2 linked regions of the Corallococcus sp. EGB genome follow. The protein of the gene in region 1 binds, or shares a complex with, the protein of each later gene. Links are inferred from orthologs where the notes say so. Each region holds a gene or a part of one and is shown in the gene's direction. Other genes may lie near its edges. The genes, in order: holB and dnaN.

Region 1 (8,296 bases):
ACCGGGCGCCAATCTGCACCGACTCCCAGGCCTCCACGGACACGCCGTAGTTGAACTGGGTCTCGTTGCCCACCAGCAGCCGCGCGTGCTCGTAGCAGACGACCGACGTGGGCAGCATGCCGCCCAGGAACGTCAGCTTGTCGCCCAGCTCCGCGTGGCCATCGTTGCGCGCGGCCACCGGGCCGTACGCCGCCACGTCCCGGCCCGTGCGGAAGGTGCGGAAGAGCCAGCGCGCCCGCGCCACGGCCACCACGCGCTCGGCGCGCGGGAACACCTGCGTGCGCACCAGCTCCAGGCCCGCGCGCGCCATCTGGAGCGCTTCGCCCCGGGAGGGGAGGGGAGGCTTCATCGCGACACCTCGCGCCGCAGCACCCGGGCGGGCGAGCCGCCCACCGTCACACCCGGAGGAATCCGGCGGGAGATGACCGTGCCGGAGGCCACGCTCGCTCCCTTCTGCAGGTGCGCGCCGGGCAGCAGGATGGAGCGGCTGCCCACCGTGACGCCTTCCTCCACCACCAGCGGCACCGACTGGGGCCGCTCGTGCCGGTTGCCCCGGACCGGGTGATACATGTTGTCCATCAGCTTGCACCACATGCCCAGGCGGCTGCGCGCGCCTACCGTCACGCAGGCCTGCGCTTCGATGGAGCTGCCTCCCTCGATGGTCACGTCGTCCTCGATCACGATGCGTCCCCCGCGCTGCGCGTGCAGCTCGATGGGCGCCATCCGCGCGTCGAACACCACCCGGTCGCCCACCTGGATTTCGCCCTCGCCGTGAATCCAGACGCGCCCCCAGACGGTGGGGATGGCGCCCACGGTCTCACAGCGGCGCAGCTTCAAACGCGCGACGGTCGGCCCCAGGCCGAGCAGCATCATCAAGGGAACGCGCATGGCTCAGGGCCCGGCCTTCGCGGAAGCCGGCGCCTCGCGCGGCGTGTCCGGCAGGGCCGCCAGGAAGGCGACCAGCTCCGAGGCCACGCGTGCCTGCCCCTGCGCGTTGAGGTGGCCCCCGTCATCCGAATAGTCCGGCACCATCGCCGGATACGCACGGCCATTCACCTCGTAGGTCTCCCGGGTGCCGTCCGCGTGCGTCGACTCCAGCGCCGCCAGGTCGAACAGCGGCTCCTTGCCGCCGTAGGTCTGCCGCATCAGCGCGTTGAACGCCTCGCGCGACACGTTCTCCCCCACGCCGAACACCGGGCGCCCGCGCAGCTCGTTGAACCACGCCTTCGCCCCGCGCTGCACCGTCGTCAGCGGCGCGGTGACGTGCACGAAGGTGACGCCCGGGTGGCGCGACTTCAGCCCCGCGAGCGTGGCGCGGTACTTCTCGAACAGAGCCTTCGTGTCCGTGCTGGAGGTGAAGTCGATGTAGCAGAACTTCATCAGCGCCACGTCCACCTGCTTCGCGACGCCGCCGTCCAGCAGCCGCTCGAAGTGCGCGAGCTTCGTCTCCGGCTGCTCGTTCTGGCCCACGAACGCGTGCGCCAGCGTGCCCTCCGGAATCTCCGCGCTCGCGTCCTTCAGCTCCACGATGGCGGGTGCCTTCGCGCTCGATGACAGGCCGCGCACGCCGTCCAGGATGTTGCCACCCACCGACTGGTGGCCGAAGAAGACCCGGCGGTGCGTCAGCCGCTCCAGGCCCGCGCGAGACGCGTCGGGCTTCGCCGGCGCTGACGCCGCCGCGCTCTGGGGCAGGGCCATCAGCAGCGCTCCAGGAAGGAGCAGCGTACCGAGTCGCGCCGGAAAGCCACGAAGGACATGCATGTGTGAACCTTTAGACCTTTCCATCGCCGAGCGTCAAAGCCCTCGGGGGCCGCGGCTGGATGCATGCCTTCCAAGCCGCCACGCCTGCATGACAGAGGGTCGTGATTGCCCCGGCGTCGGGTGGGGCTGACCCCTATTCGTGCTTGAGGCCGAAGAGGGAGCGCAGCCTTCCGAGGATGCGGCCCGCCTCGGGCGAGTGGTCCGGTCCGCCGCCGGCGGCCTGGGCCACGGCGCGCAGCTGGGTGCGGCGCTGGGCGAGCAGCGCGGAGAGTTGCCGGGCGAGGCCCGGATAGTCCGCGAACAGGCGCGCGAAGGTGGGCCGGTCCAGCTCCAGCAGCACGGCGTCCTGGATGGCCACCACCGAGGCGGCGCGGGGCTCTCCGGTGAGCAGCGACATCTCTCCTATGTACTGGCCCGGCCCCAGCCGTGTGATTTCGGACTGGAGCGTGCCGGCGCGCACGCTGACCTCGCCGGAGGCCACGACGTAGAAGGTCCCTCCCTCGTCGCCCTCCTGGATGATGCGCTCGTTGCGGCCGAAGCGGCGCACCACCACCTCGCACCGCAGGCGCTCCAGCTCCTCCGGGCCCAGCGGCGAGAAGAGGTCCACCTGGCGCAGGAGGTCGCGCACGGTGTCGTCCGCGAGCTCGCGGCGGCGCTGCTTCGACTCGCGGCGCAGCGTCACCGTGCGCTGGGCGTAGGGCAGCTCCAGGCCCTCGCGGCGCAGCCGGTACCACAGCCGCGTGTGCAGCTCCTCGCGCACGGTGTCGCCCAGCGCGAAGTCGTTGAGGAACACGCGCACCATGTACTGCGCGTTGGAGTCCGTGAAGGCCACCGTGCGCGCCAGGGGCGGCGGCTCCACCAGGACCTGGGGAATCTCCCGGGCCACGTCCAACAGAATCTGCTTCACCTGGTTGGGCGGCGCGTCCAGGGACACGCCCACCTGCACCTCGATGCCCACGGGCTCGCGGTGCTGGGTGAAGTTCTTCACGTGCTCCTTGCCCACCATGCTGTTGGGCAGGGTGATGACCTCTCGCCGGAAGTTGGCGATGCGGATGGAGCGCCACCCGATGTGCACCACCCGCCCGGTGTGCTCGCCGATGCGGATGAAGTCACCCACCTCGAAGGGGCGGTCCAGCTGCAGCGACAGGCCCGCGAAGAGGTTGCCCAGCGTCTCCTGGAGCGCCAGACCGATGACCACCGACAGCACCGCGGTGGACGCCACCAGCCCCGCCAGGTCCAGGTCCAGCTGGCTCTGGAGGATGGGGACGGTGGCGAGCGCGTAGAGCGTGAAGTCGATGACGTCGCGCAGAATCTTGGGCGTCGTCACCGGCGAGCGCATCCGCACCAGCTTCAGCGTGAACGCCACGCCCGCGCGGATGACGCCGTAGACGAACGTGAGCATCCAGCCTACGCCCACGAGCTTGCGCAGGCCCTCCGGCGTGGAGGCCTCCGGCAGCAGGCGCGACGTCAGCCGCAGCAACAGGAAGGCGACCAGCATCCGCACCGCGCCGCGCAGGTCGTCGCGCAGGGCCGTGTCACGGGTGGTCCGCTGGATGCTCAAGAGGAGCACCGTGAGGATGGAGCCCGCCAGGAGGGGGAGATGGCCTTCGAGGATGTTCAGCACGCCCCGTGAATCAGACCGGTGGGCTGGTCACGGGTCAAGGTGGCGGTTGACGGGTGACCGCCGAGCAGGGATACACGCCCCCCATGACGCTTGCCTCGGTGCAGGGACAGCCCCGCGCGATGGACGCGCTCCAATCCGCCCTGCGGTCCGGCTCGGTGCATCACGCCTACCTGTTCGCCGGGCCGGAAGGCGTGGGCAAGGAGCTGGCCGCGGTGGGGCTGGCGCAGGCCCTCACGTGCCCGGAGGCCCCGGAGGTGGGCTGCGGCAGGTGCGCCAGCTGCGCGCGCGTCGCCAAGGGGCTGCACCCGGACGTCACCTGGGTGATGCCGGACGACGAGCGCGTGTCGCGAGGGCTCGCCGGCCGCTCCGACTTCACCGGCACGCCCAGCCGCGAGCTGCGCGTGGAGCAGATCCGCCAGCTCCAGGAGCGCCTGGCGCTGCGCGGCCTGGAGTCCAAGCGCAAGGTGGCCATCCTGGTCAGCGCCGAGCAGATGAACGTGCAGGCCCAGAACGCCTTCCTCAAGACGCTGGAGGAGCCGCCCGCGGAGACCACCCTCGTCCTGGTGGCGAGCGCCATGGACCGGCTCCTGCCCACCATCCGCAGCCGGTGCAGCAAGGTGTACTTCGGCCCGCTGCCGGTGGACCTGGTCGCGAAGCACGTCCAGCAGGAGCGCAAGCTGGACGCGGACACCGCCGCCCTGGCCGCGGTGATGTCCGGCGGCAGCCTGGGCCGCGCGCTCGCGCTGGACGTGGACGCGCTGAAGGAGCGCAAGGACGTGCTCACCGCCTTTGAATCCCTGGGCGGCAACGACATCCCGGCCCTCTTGCGCTTCGCGGAGGCCCACGGCGGCTCGCGCGAGGACGCGGACACGGCGCTGGAGCTGCTCATCCTGTGGACGCGCGACGTGTCGCTCGCGAAGGCGGGGGCGCTGGACGCGATGGCGAACCGGGACCTGCGGGAGCTGGCGCAGGACGCCGCGAACCGCACGTCGGAGGCCGCGCTGCACCGGAGGCACGCGCTGCTGGAGTCGGCGCGCACGGCCATCGGCACGCGCAACGGCGCGCCCCGGTTGCAGCTGGAGCGGCTGCTCATCGAACTGTGCGTGGAGGGCCGGTGAGCGCGGACATGGACGAGGTGCTGGCGGAGGTGAAGGGCGGCAAGGTGTGGCCGCTGTATCTCCTGTGGGGCGAGGAGTTCCTGGTCCGCAAGGGCGCGGACGAGCTGGTGAAGACGCTGGTGCCGGACGCCGCCATGGGACTGAACCTGGCGGTGCTGGACGCGGCGTCCCCGCGCGAGGTGGCGCAGGAGCTGGCCACGCTGCCGCTGTTCCCCGGGCGCAAGGTGGTGCTGGTGCGCGACCCGGAGTTCCTCGCGCCCAAGAAGGGCAAAGGCGACGCGCTGGCCAAGGCGCGCGACGCGTGGAAGGCCGGCAAGCGCAAGGAGGGCGCCCGGCGGCTCCTGGCGCTGGCGGGCCGCGCGGGCTGGGGCGTGGACCAGCTGGACCCCCGCGTGCCCGGCGCGCCCTCGGTGGAGCAGTGGAAGGAAGAGCTCAACGTGGACCTGGCGGAGGCGGACCTCGCCTTCCTCCAGGAGGCCGCGACCTTCTGCCGCGAGGAGCGCATCAGCGCCCCGGAAGGCGACGCGTCCGCGCTGCTGGAGCTCTTGCAGAAGGGCGTGCCGCCGGGGCACGCGCTGGTGCTGGCGGCCACGGATGTGGACTCGCGCAGCCCGCTGCTCAAGTTCGCGCAGGACAAGGGCCGCCTCTTCGAGCGCAAGGTGGCCGCGCGCCACAAGGACCTGGACCTCAGCGAAATCTCCCGGGAGTTCCTCGCCCCCTTCAAGAAGAAGCTGGGACCGGGCGCGCTGGAGGGGTTGAAGGAGCGCATCGGCGGCAACATCCGGCTGCTCCAGTCGGAGCTGGAGAAGCTGGCCGTCTACGCGGAGGGGCCCACCATCGAGGCCCAGCACGTGGCGCTGCTGGTGCACCACGCGCGCGAGGAGGAGTTCTTCGAGCTGACCGAGGCGCTCCAGAAGCGCGAGCTGCGCGACGCGCTCTCCTACGCCGAGGACGCGATGGGGCAGGGCACGCACGCGCTGCAACTGCTGGGCGCGGTGGCGTCCATCGTCCGCTCGCTCCTGGAGAACCACGCCTGGCTGGAGAAGTACGCCGGCGGCCAGCCGCCGCGCACCGGCCGCGACGTGGAGACGCGCATCCTCCCCAAGCTGGAGGCCGAGCTGAAGGCCTCCAAGCGCAAGACGCCCAACGCCTGGGCGCTCGCGTTCGGCATGCAGGCCGCCGCCCGCTACGAGCGCCGCGAGCTGCTCAACGCCCTGGTGGCGTGCGCGGACGCGGACCTGGCCCTGAAGTCCTCCGCCAACGGGAAGCTCGTCATCGAGCGGCTGTTGTGGACGGTGTGCACCCGCGCCTGAAGGGGCCCGGGTGGAAGGAGCCGCCATGGCGGACAAGCGACGCTTCGATCTCTTCGCGGACCTGCTCGTCACGCGCTTCCCCCAGGCCCAGCGCGTCTATGACGTCGCCGGCGGCATGGGGAAGTTGAACGAGTCCCTCACCCAGCGCGGGCGCACCGTCACCACCTTCGACCTGCGCCACAAGCACCTGCCCGTGAAGTACGCGCAGCGGCCCTTCACCCTGGAGGAGCCCTGCGAGGCGGAGCTCGTCGTGGGCATGCACCCGGACGGCGCCACGCGGATCATCATCGAGTACGCCGCGCGCCACGGCCTGGGCTTCGCCGTCGTCCCTTGCTGCTCCGACAATGGGATGCCCTACAAACCGTGGATGCGGCACCTGGCCGAGGTGGCCCGCCAGGCCGGCTTCACCACGGTGGAAGAGGCCGAGCTCCCCATGGACGGCCGCGCGCGGGTGCTGCTCGGCGTATGGCGCTGACGCACGGTGTGCGAATTCAGGGCCTTGCTTTGCGTAGCAAGAATAAGCCGCCAATCGTGGATTGTCTGAATAGAGGACACACCCGGCGTGGACTGTCACGGTTCAGGACAGGGGCCTGCTCGCGGTGAAATCCCCAGCAAGTCCGGGGGGTTGTGCCAGAAGTGTAACGACTGCTTCCACATTACAGAAGATTTACTGCGCACCGATGTGCCATCCGCTTTTCAGGAACTTCCAGTACTGCGAGGCATTTCGCGGACTTAATGAGTTGGCCTGAAGAATGCTGAAAGGAGCGCTGCCCCGGCGACCACCCCCTTTGCGCCGGGCAGGAGGCAGTACCTTGGTTCGCACCCGTTTCGTTTCAGCCCTGTTGGCGTTTCCCCTGGTCGCTTGCGGCGTCGGGGACATGGACGGCGACACGCAGAACGAGCAGCAGAAGCCGGATGAGGTCGCTGAAGTGCGGAGCGCCCTGAGCGCGATGCCTGGCGCGCAGATTGTCGGCACCAACGCGGATGGGACGCCGCACACCATCCAGGGCCGCCTGGGCCAGGCGGACCGCGCGCTGACGGGCTTCGCGCTCGCGGACGTGCACACCTCCATCGCCGGGGCGCTGCCCAACATCGCGTCGCTGTTCCGCCTGGACGCGTCCGACCTGCGCGTGCGCCGGGTCTCCGTGGACGACCTGGGCATCTCGCACATCCGCTACGCGCAGACGCTGAACGGTCTGCCGGTGATTGGCGAGGAGCTGGTGGTGCACGTGGACCGCTCGGGCGCCATCTTCAGCGCCAACGGTTCCGCGCGCTCCGGCGGCGCCCTGTCCGCGCGTCCGCTGGTCGCCGCGGAGGCGGCCAAGACGGCGGCGGTGCGCGACACCCAGGGCACGGGCCTGGCCGCGCAGAGCGCGCGCCTGGTGTACGTGAAGTCCGAGCAGGACGGCCGTCTGCACCTGGCCTATGAGGTGAAGGTCACCGGCGAGACCGCCCAGATGCCGCTGCGCGACCGCGTCTATGTGGACGCGCTCAACGGCGCCACGCTGCTGCGCGTTCCGGAGATCCACACCGCGCTCAACCGCAAGGTGTACAGCTCGAACAACACCACCACCACCCCGGGCACGCTCAAGCGCTCCGAGGGCCAGGCGGCCACCGGTGACTCGCATGTCGACATGAACTACGACATGCTGGCTTACACCTACAACTGCTACAAGACGAACTTCAACCGCGACTCGCTGAACAACGCGGGCCAGACGCTGATCAGCTCGGTCCACTACAGCAAGAACTACGTGAACGCCTACTGGGACGGCACCCAGATGGTGTACGGCGACGGCGACGGCGTGAACTCCATCGAGCTGGGCAAGGACGCGGACGTCACGGTCCACGAGCTGACCCACGCGGTGACGGAGAACGAGTCCAACCTCACGTACTCCGGTCAGTCCGGTGGCCTCAACGAGGCCATGTCCGACACCTTCGGCGCCATCTGCGAGAGCTGGGCCTCCGGCACGTGGAGCACCGCCGCGGACGTCTGGAAGGTCGGCGAGGACGTGTGGACCCCCGGCGTCGCGGGTGACGCGCTCCGCTACATGGACGACCCGGCGAAGGACGGCGCGTCCATCGACTGGGCGCCGAACTACTCCGGCCAGGACGTGCACTACACCTCTGGCGTGCCCAACCTGGCGTTCGCGCTGCTCGCCAAGGGTGGCACGCACCCGCGCGGCCGCAGCACCATCAACGTGCCGGCCATCGGCGTCCAGAAGGCCGGTCAGATCTGGTACTACGCCAACGCCAACCTCTACACGGCCAGCACCACGTACGACCAGGCCAAGACCTGGACCATCCAGGCCGCCGCGGCCCTGGGCTACGACCAGGCCACGCAGGACGCGGTGAAGGCGGCCTGGGAAGCGGTGGGCGTGGGCATCCCCATCACCTGCACCCCGCTGACCAACGGCGTGGCGAAGACGGGCCTGTCCGGCGCCACCAACTCGGCGAACTACTACTGCATCGACCTGCCGGCC
Region 2 (8,201 bases), 2.9 Mb from region 1 along the record:
GGACGCGGTCCCGGAGGGGAGCGCACCTCAGCCGACGACGCGGGTGGCGCGCAGGACGACGGCGTCGCCCGCGGGGCCGGCCTTGAGCCGCTTGTCCAGCGAGCCCTCCACCTTGAGGCCGGGGCCCCCCTTGGCGGCGCGCTGGAGCAGCTCGCCCGTCTTCTCGGAGTCCCCGCCGGTGATGGCGCTCAGGTCGATTTCATGGAGGGTCTGGAGCTTCTTGTCCGGCGCGTCCGCGCTGAACAGGTCGTAGTGGTCGCAGGGCGGCGCGAAGCAGCGCTTGCCGTTGTCCTTGATGATGTAGACGGTGCTGGTGGTCATGGTGGCGTCTCCGGGTGAGGGGGTGGGGGCGGCCGTGCCGGGCTCGTTGGCGGCGTCCGCGGGCGCTTCCACCTCGGTCCGCTTCAGGTCGGCGGGGGCCGCCGCGCCGGGCACATCGCCGCCGGACGGCTGCGTGGTGGGGGAGGACGGCGTGCTGCACGCCACCGGGCCGAGCACGAGCACGGCGGACAGGATCAGCGAGCGGGCGTTCATGGCGACTCCGGAAGGAGGACGGGGGCCCTCCTTCAACGCGGGAGGGGCACGGCCGGGTCCACTCTGCCCGGCCGCGCGCCCGCCTGCCAGGGCGACAGGGGCGATTTTCCTCCATGTCCTACATGGGCTCCCGGACAGTCCGGAAGCAGGCGGAGTGGGGCCATAAAGCGCCGCCAAGAGGGTGGAAGGGGTTGACCGTTCGTTGTACACCCGCGCCCCAAGAGATCGGCCTCCGGGGCCGTGACCTGTAAGGACGCCCACGATGGAATTCCGCATCGCCGCCGACGAGCTGAAGAAGGCCCTCTACCGCGCCCAGGGCATCGTGGAGCGCAAGACGACGATGCCCATCCTCGCCAACGTGCTGCTCACGGCGAACAAGGGCAGCGTCACGGTCACGGCCTTCGACCTGGACATCGGCATCGTGTCCGAGCACCAGGCGGACGTGTCCAAGCCGGGCGCCGTCACGCTGAGCGCGAAGTACGTCTTCGACATCGTGCAGAACCTCCCGGACGCGGAGGTCACGCTCAAGAAGCTGGCGAACAACTACGTCGACATCTCCTCCGGCTCCGCGCACTTCAAGATCGTCGGCATGGCCGCCGAGGAGTACCCGAAGCTGCCCAAGGAGGAGAACGCTCCGCTGGTGCAGATCTCCGGCAACGTGCTGCTGGAGATGATCAAGAAGACCCAGTTCGCCATCTCCAGCGACGAGACGCGCTACATCCTCAACGGCGTCTTCTTCGAGCCGCAGTCCAGCGGCAAGGTCCGCATGGTGGCCACGGACGGCCACCGGCTGTCGCTCATCGAGCGCGAGATGTCCGGCGACTTCAAGCTCAAGAGCGGCGTCATCATCCCGCGCAAGGGCCTGATGGAGCTCAAGCGCCTCCTGGACGAGGCCCCGGACGCGGAGTGCCACCTGGGGTTCGCGGAGAACTCGGCGCTGTTCAAGAAGCCGGGCCTCACCATGGTGATGCGCCTCATCGACGGGCAGTTCCCGGAGTACCAGCGCGTCATCCCCAAGGAGGGCGAGAAGGTCGTCCTCGTGCCGAAGGTGCGGCTGCTGGAAGGCCTCAAGCGCATCGCGCTGCTGTCCGCGGACAAGAGCAACGCCATCCGCATCGGGCTGGAGAAGGGCAAGCTGCTCATCACGGCCAGCAACCCGGACCTGGGTGAAGCGCGCGACGCGCTGGACGTGGACTACAAGGGCAACGACATCACCATCGGCTTCAACGCCCGCTACCTGATGGACGTGCTGGGCGTGACGGAGACGGACGAGGTCAGCTTCGAGCTGGGCGACGAGCACAGCCCGGGCGTCCTGCACGGCCCCGGCGACCGCAGCTTCACCGCCGTGGTCATGCCCATGCGCGTCTGAGCCGGCCCGGGCGTCCACCTTCCCACGCCGGAGGGGACGCCACCGTTCCACGTCCGACGCTCCGCGCCATGGGGGAGCCTGCGCCCGGCGCGGGGGCTTCCTATGATGGGGGCGTGGCCACCCGTCCAGATGACCTGAGAGCGCGGCTGGAGGACCGAGCGGACCTCCTGGAGGCCACGCGCCTGCGCTACCGCGCGCTCAAGGGGGTGCTGGAGTCCTTCTTCTGGAAGGACCGGATCCGCAACCACTTCGAGCTCTTGCGCGAGGTGGCCATCGCCCAGCCGGAGGTGGACGCGACGCTGGCCGCGCTGCGGCGCCGCGTGGAGGCGGAGGGCTGGCCCCGCGACGCCGCGCCCGTCCGGCTGATGCACGAGGTGGAGCGCCTGCGCGAGGCCGTGGAGCGCGCGGCGGAGCGGCGGCTGGCCGCCAGCGCGTCCGACGGCGCGGAGGGCGAAGGGCCCACGACGCTGGGCGAGCGGCTGCTGCGCCTGGAGACGGAGGTGCTGGACGCGGCGCCGCTCCTGGGGGGCCGCGTCTGGGCCCAGGCGGTGGAGCTGTTGCCGCGCAACCTGCCGGAGCTGCGCGCCGCGTGCGCCGCGGGCGAGGTGTTCGAGCGCGTGTTCAAGCGCCCCGTGACGGAAGGGGCGCCGGCCTTCACGGACGAGGAGGCGCGGGAACTGGCCCGGGCGCTGCCCCTGGGGGCCGCCGCGCTGGTGTCGCTGTGGGAGCGGCTGGAGCGCTACGACAGCCGGGGGCGGGTGAAGGACTTCCTCCAGCGGCGCATGCGCCGGGCGCCGACGCGGGTGGCGCGCAGCGGGCCGGAGCTGCTGTTGCACGCGGCCTTCTGGCACGACGTGGCGCGGGTGCGGGTGCGCGCGGTGCTGGAGGCGGAGCTGTCGCCGGTGGTGCCGCGCGAGGTGGAGCTGCCCGCGCTCCTGTCCTGGCGGGCCGCGCTGTCGGAGGACCCGGCGCTGCGGCTGTCCGCGCGGAGCGTCTTCACGGAGGGGCGCGCGGGGTTGGTGGAGACGGCGGCGGCGCTGGCGGCGCTGTCTCGCGAGCGGCCGCGGGGTGCGTGGAATGAAGAGGTCGCGTGGTCGCGGCTGGAGCAGGCCGCGCTCCGGGCGCGCGCGGAGGAGGGGCCGGAGGCGGAGGCCCTGCGGGACGCGCTGCGCCTCTTCGTGATGCTGCGGGGCCAGGCGCGCACGCCCGCGCGGCTGTTCTCGCCGGAGCACGCGAAGCCCGCGGGGGGCGACGTGGCCCGGAACGGGGACCTGGTGGCGCTGGTGCAGGCGGCGCGTCACGCGGCGCTGCGGCAGGGCGGCTGAAGACAGACACCGGTTTGGGGCCGGTGGCAGGCTTCTGTTAGGTTGGACGGGCTGATTCCTTTCCCTGTCGGAATCCCCGCCCATGACCCAGCCTGTTCCTCCGCCGTCCGATGACGCGGCGCCGCTCCAGTTCGACCGCGCCGAGTTCACCGAAGCGCCCCCGGCGCCGAAGTGCTCCCTCTGCCAGCGCGCCATCAAGAGTGTGTATTACGACTTGAACGCGCGCCTGCTGTGCCCCGACTGCCGCGAGAACGTGGAAGCGGCGATGACGGGCGGCTCGAAGGTGAAGCGCTTCCTGAAGGCGTCGGTGTTTGGCTTTGGCGCGGCCATCGCGGGGGCGCTCGTCTATTGGGTGGTGAGCCTGTCGGGCTACAACATCGGCCTCGTCGCCATCCTGGTGGGGTGGATGGTGGGGACGGCGGTGTTCAAGGGCTCGGAGGGCCGCGGCGGCAGGGGTTACCAGTCGCTGGCGGTGGTGCTGACGTACCTGTCGGTGGCCGCGTCGCTGGCACCGGATGTGTACAAGGCGGTGTCGGCGCCGTCCTCCCAGGCGGAGGAGCCGGCGGACGCGGAGCCGGTGGATGAGGGGGTCCAGAAGTTCGCCGCGCTGGTGGGGACCGTGGTGGTGACTCCGGCGGCGCCGGTGTTCGTGGCGCTCGACAGTCCCATGTCCGGGCTCATCTACGGCTTCGCGCTGTTCGAGGCGTGGCGCCGCACGAAGCGGACGGAGCTGAACATCGGCGGGCCGTACAAGCTCCAGGAGGCGCCGGCCGAGGGCGAGGCCGCGCCGGCGGGGCAGGAGCAGGCCGTTGGCTGAGTCGCTCGCGGCGTCGCTCCTCACGCAGCGGTGTGAGGGGTGTGGTTCGGAGCTGTCGCCCCGGCGGCTCACGTGTCCGTCGTGCCAGCGGCTGGTGCACGCGAAGCGGCTGACGCAGTTGGCGGCGGATGCGCAGGCGGCGTCGGCGCGGGGCGCGCCGGTGGAGGCGCTGGCGCTGTGGCGTGAGGCCTTGGAGTTGTTGCCGCCGGGCACGTCGCAGCACGCGCAGGTGACGGCGAGGGTGACGGCGCTGAGTCAGCAGGCGGATGCGCAGGGATTGGCGGTGCCGCTGGCGGAGGCGGAGCGCAAGCGTTCGGGGATGCCGAAGGCGCTGGCCAGCATGGGCGCGGTGGGGCTGATGCTGTGGAAGTTCAAGTTCGTGCTGGCGCTGGTGTTGGGCAAGGGGAAGCTGCTGCTGCTCGGGCTCACGAACGCGAGCACGCTGTTCTCCATGATGTTCGCGGCGAGCGTGTATTGGACGATGTGGGGTTGGAGCTTCGCGCTGGGGCTGGTGGCCTGCATCTACGTACACGAGATGGGTCACGTGGCGTCGCTGCGGCGTCTGGGGATGAAGGCGGACGCGCCCATGTTCATCCCGGGCCTGGGCGCGTTCGTGCGCCTGAAGCAGGTGCCGGTGGATGAGCGCGAGGACGCGCGCGTGGGATTGGCGGGGCCCATCTGGGGCAGCGTGGCGGCGGTGGCGGCGCTGGTGGCGGCGGTGCTGACGGGGTGGAAGGCCCTGGGCGCCATCGCGCACGCTGCGGCCTGGCTGAACCTGTTCAACCTGGTGCCGCTGTGGCAGTTGGACGGTTCAAGAGGGTTCCGGGCGCTGGCGCGTCCGCAGCGGTGGATGGCGGTGGCCGTGCTGGGCGCGACGTGGTTCGCCACGGGAGAGAACCTGCTCCTGCTCATCGGGGGCGTGGCGATGTTCCGGGCCCTGCTCACGCCCGCGTCGGAGAAGGGCGATGTGCGCACGCTGGTGGAATACAGCGCGCTGGTCGTGGGCCTGGGCGCGCTGGGCTGGGCCGCGCAGCACTGGACGGGAGCGACGGCGGCGCTGTGACGCAGGTGATGGCGAAACTGTGCGCGGCCATCGCGCTGCTCACGGCCTGTGCTGGCGGGAGCACGCGGCGCTCCGCGCACGGTGACTTGCGCTTCGTCGACACGGAGACCGCCGCGAGGCTGCGTCATGCGGCCCTTGTCGCCGAGCAGGGTGTTTCTTCCACCACGGCCTCTGTCCTGGTCCAGGCCGCCCCGGTCATCCTCGGCTTGATGCAGCGGGACCACAGCGCGGATGAGCTGGAGGAGCGACTCGTGGAATGTGCCGTCGAGGCCGAGCGTCAGGGCAATGCGCATTTCTTCCAGGGCCGTCCTCCGACGCGGCAGGAGTGCCGCGAGGTGGTGGGGCGCGACCGCTGCGGCAACCCCATCACCCGGGCCATGCAGCTCGGAAAGCAGAAGCACGTCCTGGCTCTTCAGTGCGCGGAGGAGGTGCTCAAGGAGCTATGGGCCGCGCCCTACAGCATCGAGCAGCGCTATCGCTACTATCCGAATGCCCGGTTCGTGGAGCCCCTCAGCCGGGAGAAGGAGACGCGGATGCTCGCCGAGGGCTGCACCGATGAGCTCCGAGGCACGATCAAGCCGGACCTTGTCCTCCATGCGGACCGGAGTCTGAACAAGGCCGCGCTCATCCTCGACTTCAAGTTCCCCTGCCCTGAAAGCAACGAACCGCAGTGGACCGTCTATGGGGAGGGCAGTCCCTACGATGGAAAAACGCAGGAGAAGGTCTACGAGGAGGCGCTTGGTGGGAGAGCCCGGCTCGTTTCTCCTCGCAAGGGAGTTGTGGGCCAGCCATGAGCGCGAACTTCCCGACCCTTCGTCTTCATTACAGGGATGGCGCGGTCGCGGCCCGCGACGGTGTCGTGGTCGCGTTCTTCATCCCCCACGACCACAGGATCGTGACCCAGGCGTGTTGGCGCGCCTTGCAGGCCTACGTTCGAGCCATCCCGCCGCAGTCGCTGAACTGGTACGGCGCGGACGATGGGGATGTCCTTGAGCTGGATGCGGACGGATGGGAAGTCATTCGCAAGCGGATGGTGGAGCGACCCTCCCGCCTGGCCTGGCACGTCGACTTGTCCGACCTGCCTGGAGGAACCGGAGGGTACCAGTTCGAGTACCACAGCTGGCGGATCGAGCCCCCGATCCGCGATGCGTCCGCCACAGCGATGTCCTTCACATTTCCGACCGAGTTCCTCCTGGAACAGGGCCCCCAGCGGATGCGTGCCCTGGTGGTGGAGCTGGCTCGGGAGCTGCCCTTCCATTTCGGCTACGCGAGCTTCGCCCTTGCCTCTCGATCGGGCTCCTGGACCGCAGGGGACTGGAAGGTCCTGGAAGAATACTCCGCGCGCTATCTAGGGGTGGACCTGCCCGCTGTCGCCAGCCTCGGTTACGTCATCGGGACCCACGCCCTGGGCGCCCACTGGCTTACCTTCCTGGGCCCACCGCTGTTGGACCGGCTCGGTGGCATTGAAGCGCTGCGGCAGGCACTCCCGTTTCCGGAGGTCTCCTTCCTCCCCATGGACCACGAACGCCTGCTGCTGACCCTGAGCGAATGGCCCGAGGCCATCGACATCGAGACATCAGCCGTTCCACCCCAGTACCGCGCCCTGGCCTGCCTGTTGAAACCCTTCATGTACGAGCCAGGAGAGAACGACACCGGGATCGGGAGCTACCTGGACCGCTGGCGGCGACGGCTCTGTCCGTAGCGCTCCCGCGCCCACCAGCCAGGCATCACCCGCTGAATCCCGCGCACCGCCGGCCGCCGCATCTGTAGTACGAAGGACGGCCCCTTCTCGGTGACGCTGTGCGCCTCCTCTCGCTCCAGGTCCAGGACTTCCGCAACCTCCCGGCGGTGCAGCTCGCGCCCAGCACCCACGCGACCATCGCCGTGGGCCAGAATGGGCAGGGGAAGACCAACCTCCTGGAGGCGCTCTACTTCCTCGCCACCCTCAAGCCGCTGCGCGCCGGCCGCCTCTCCGAACTCGTCCGCTGGGGCTCCCAGGCCGCCCGTGTCACCGGCCGCTTCCTCCTCAAGGGCGCCGAGCGCGAAATCTCCGTCGAGGTCGGCGGCGGCACCCGCCAGGCCCTCGTGGACGGCAAGAAGGCCGCCAGCCTCGAGGACTACTTCGGCGGCGTCTCCGTCGTCGCCTTCACCCCGGATGACCTGGAGGTCATCAAGGGCGGCCCCGACGCCCGCCGCGCCTTCCTCGACCGCGCCGTCTTCAACCGCTTCCCCGCCTTCCTCAAGGAGAGCCGCGAGTACGCCCGCGCCCTCAAGAACCGCAACCGCCTGCTGCGTGAAGGCGCCACCGTCGACGCCGCGTACCTCGACGCGTACGACGAGACCCTCGCCCGCTCGGGGGCGCGCCTCTACGCCCGCCGACGCGCGCTGATGGCCGAGCTCGCGCCCCGCGCCCAGGCCACCTTCGCGTCCATCGGCCGCACCGCCGACCCCGCCGTCTACGGCTACCACCCCGCGCACCTCGGCGCGGACTTCGCCCACGCCGACGAGGCCGCGCTCGCCTCCGCCCTGCGCGAGGCCCTGTCCGCGCGCCTGCGCCGCGACCTGGACCGCGGCTTCACCTCCGTGGGCCCGCACGTGGATGACGTCTCCGTCACGCTGGGCGGCCGCAGCGCGCGCGCCTACGCGAGCCAGGGACAGCAGCGCGCCCTGGTGCTGGGCTGGAAGATCGCGGAGATTGAAAACCTGGAGGCCGCCATGGGCTTCCTCCCCCTGCTGCTCCTGGATGACGTCTCCAGCGAACTGGACCCCGAGCGCAATGCCTACCTCATGGGCTACCTCGCCCGGAGCGGCGCGCAGGTCTTCCTCACCACCACCGACGCGGGGCTCGTCCGGGCCGCCGCCGCCAGTGACACCCTCTGGCTCACCGTCCACGCGGGACAGGTGGCCACCGAGGCACCGCCCGCCCCCTAGTCAGTGCACCCGCCGCCGGTGGTGCCAGGGCCAGTGCACCGGCCTGCGGCCCGGGTGATGGGGCAGCTCCTGCCGCGTCACGTGCCCGAAGTACTCGAAGCGGAACTCCGCCCAGAGCAGCCCGAACGCCACCGCGAACAGGAACACCGCCAGCGTCAGCCA

The links.
Region 2: the proteins of holB (region 1) and dnaN are in contact, whole or in part, in a cryo-EM structure (PDB 8GIZ), measured with the Escherichia coli proteins. The link is inferred for Corallococcus sp. EGB from one-to-one orthologs.

The regions. Positions count from the first base shown.
Region 1 is NZ_CP079946.1:6,179,775-6,188,070, reverse strand. The notes cover bases 2,542-5,485. They hold holB (DNA polymerase III subunit delta'), read left to right. Parts: upstream 2,542-3,468; coding sequence 3,469-4,503; downstream 4,504-5,485. Other genes in these bases: holA (DNA polymerase III subunit delta), read left to right, coding at 4,512-5,485; KYK13_RS25390 (mechanosensitive ion channel family protein), read right to left, coding at 2,542-3,385. Also shown: KYK13_RS25405 (acyltransferase), read right to left, coding at 1-349; KYK13_RS25400 (DapH/DapD/GlmU-related protein), read right to left, coding at 346-888; KYK13_RS25395 (hypothetical protein), read right to left, coding at 892-1,698; more of KYK13_RS25390, read right to left, coding at 1,895-2,541; more of holA, read left to right, coding at 5,486-5,816; KYK13_RS25375 (hypothetical protein), read left to right, coding at 5,842-6,291; KYK13_RS25370 (M4 family metallopeptidase), read left to right, coding at 6,629-8,296. UniProt on the Escherichia coli protein: Part of the beta sliding clamp loading complex, which hydrolyzes ATP to load the beta clamp onto primed DNA to form the DNA replication pre-initiation complex.
Region 2 is NZ_CP079946.1:9,112,676-9,120,876, reverse strand. The notes cover bases 1-2,849. They hold dnaN (DNA polymerase III subunit beta), read left to right. Parts: upstream 1-796; coding sequence 797-1,903; downstream 1,904-2,849. Other genes in these bases: KYK13_RS37330 (hypothetical protein), read left to right, coding at 2,017-2,849; KYK13_RS37340 (DUF6748 domain-containing protein), read right to left, coding at 28-534. In the rest of the region: more of KYK13_RS37330, read left to right, coding at 2,850-3,228; KYK13_RS37325 (hypothetical protein), read left to right, coding at 3,311-4,045; KYK13_RS37320 (site-2 protease family protein), read left to right, coding at 4,038-5,108; KYK13_RS37315 (hypothetical protein), read left to right, coding at 5,117-5,902; KYK13_RS37310 (type VI immunity family protein), read left to right, coding at 5,899-6,810; KYK13_RS37305 (DNA replication/repair protein RecF), read left to right, coding at 6,909-8,039; KYK13_RS37300 (hypothetical protein), read right to left, coding at 8,040-8,201. UniProt on the Escherichia coli protein: Confers DNA tethering and processivity to DNA polymerases and other proteins. Acts as a clamp, forming a ring around DNA (a reaction catalyzed by the clamp-loading complex) which diffuses in an ATP-independent manner freely and bidirectionally along dsDNA.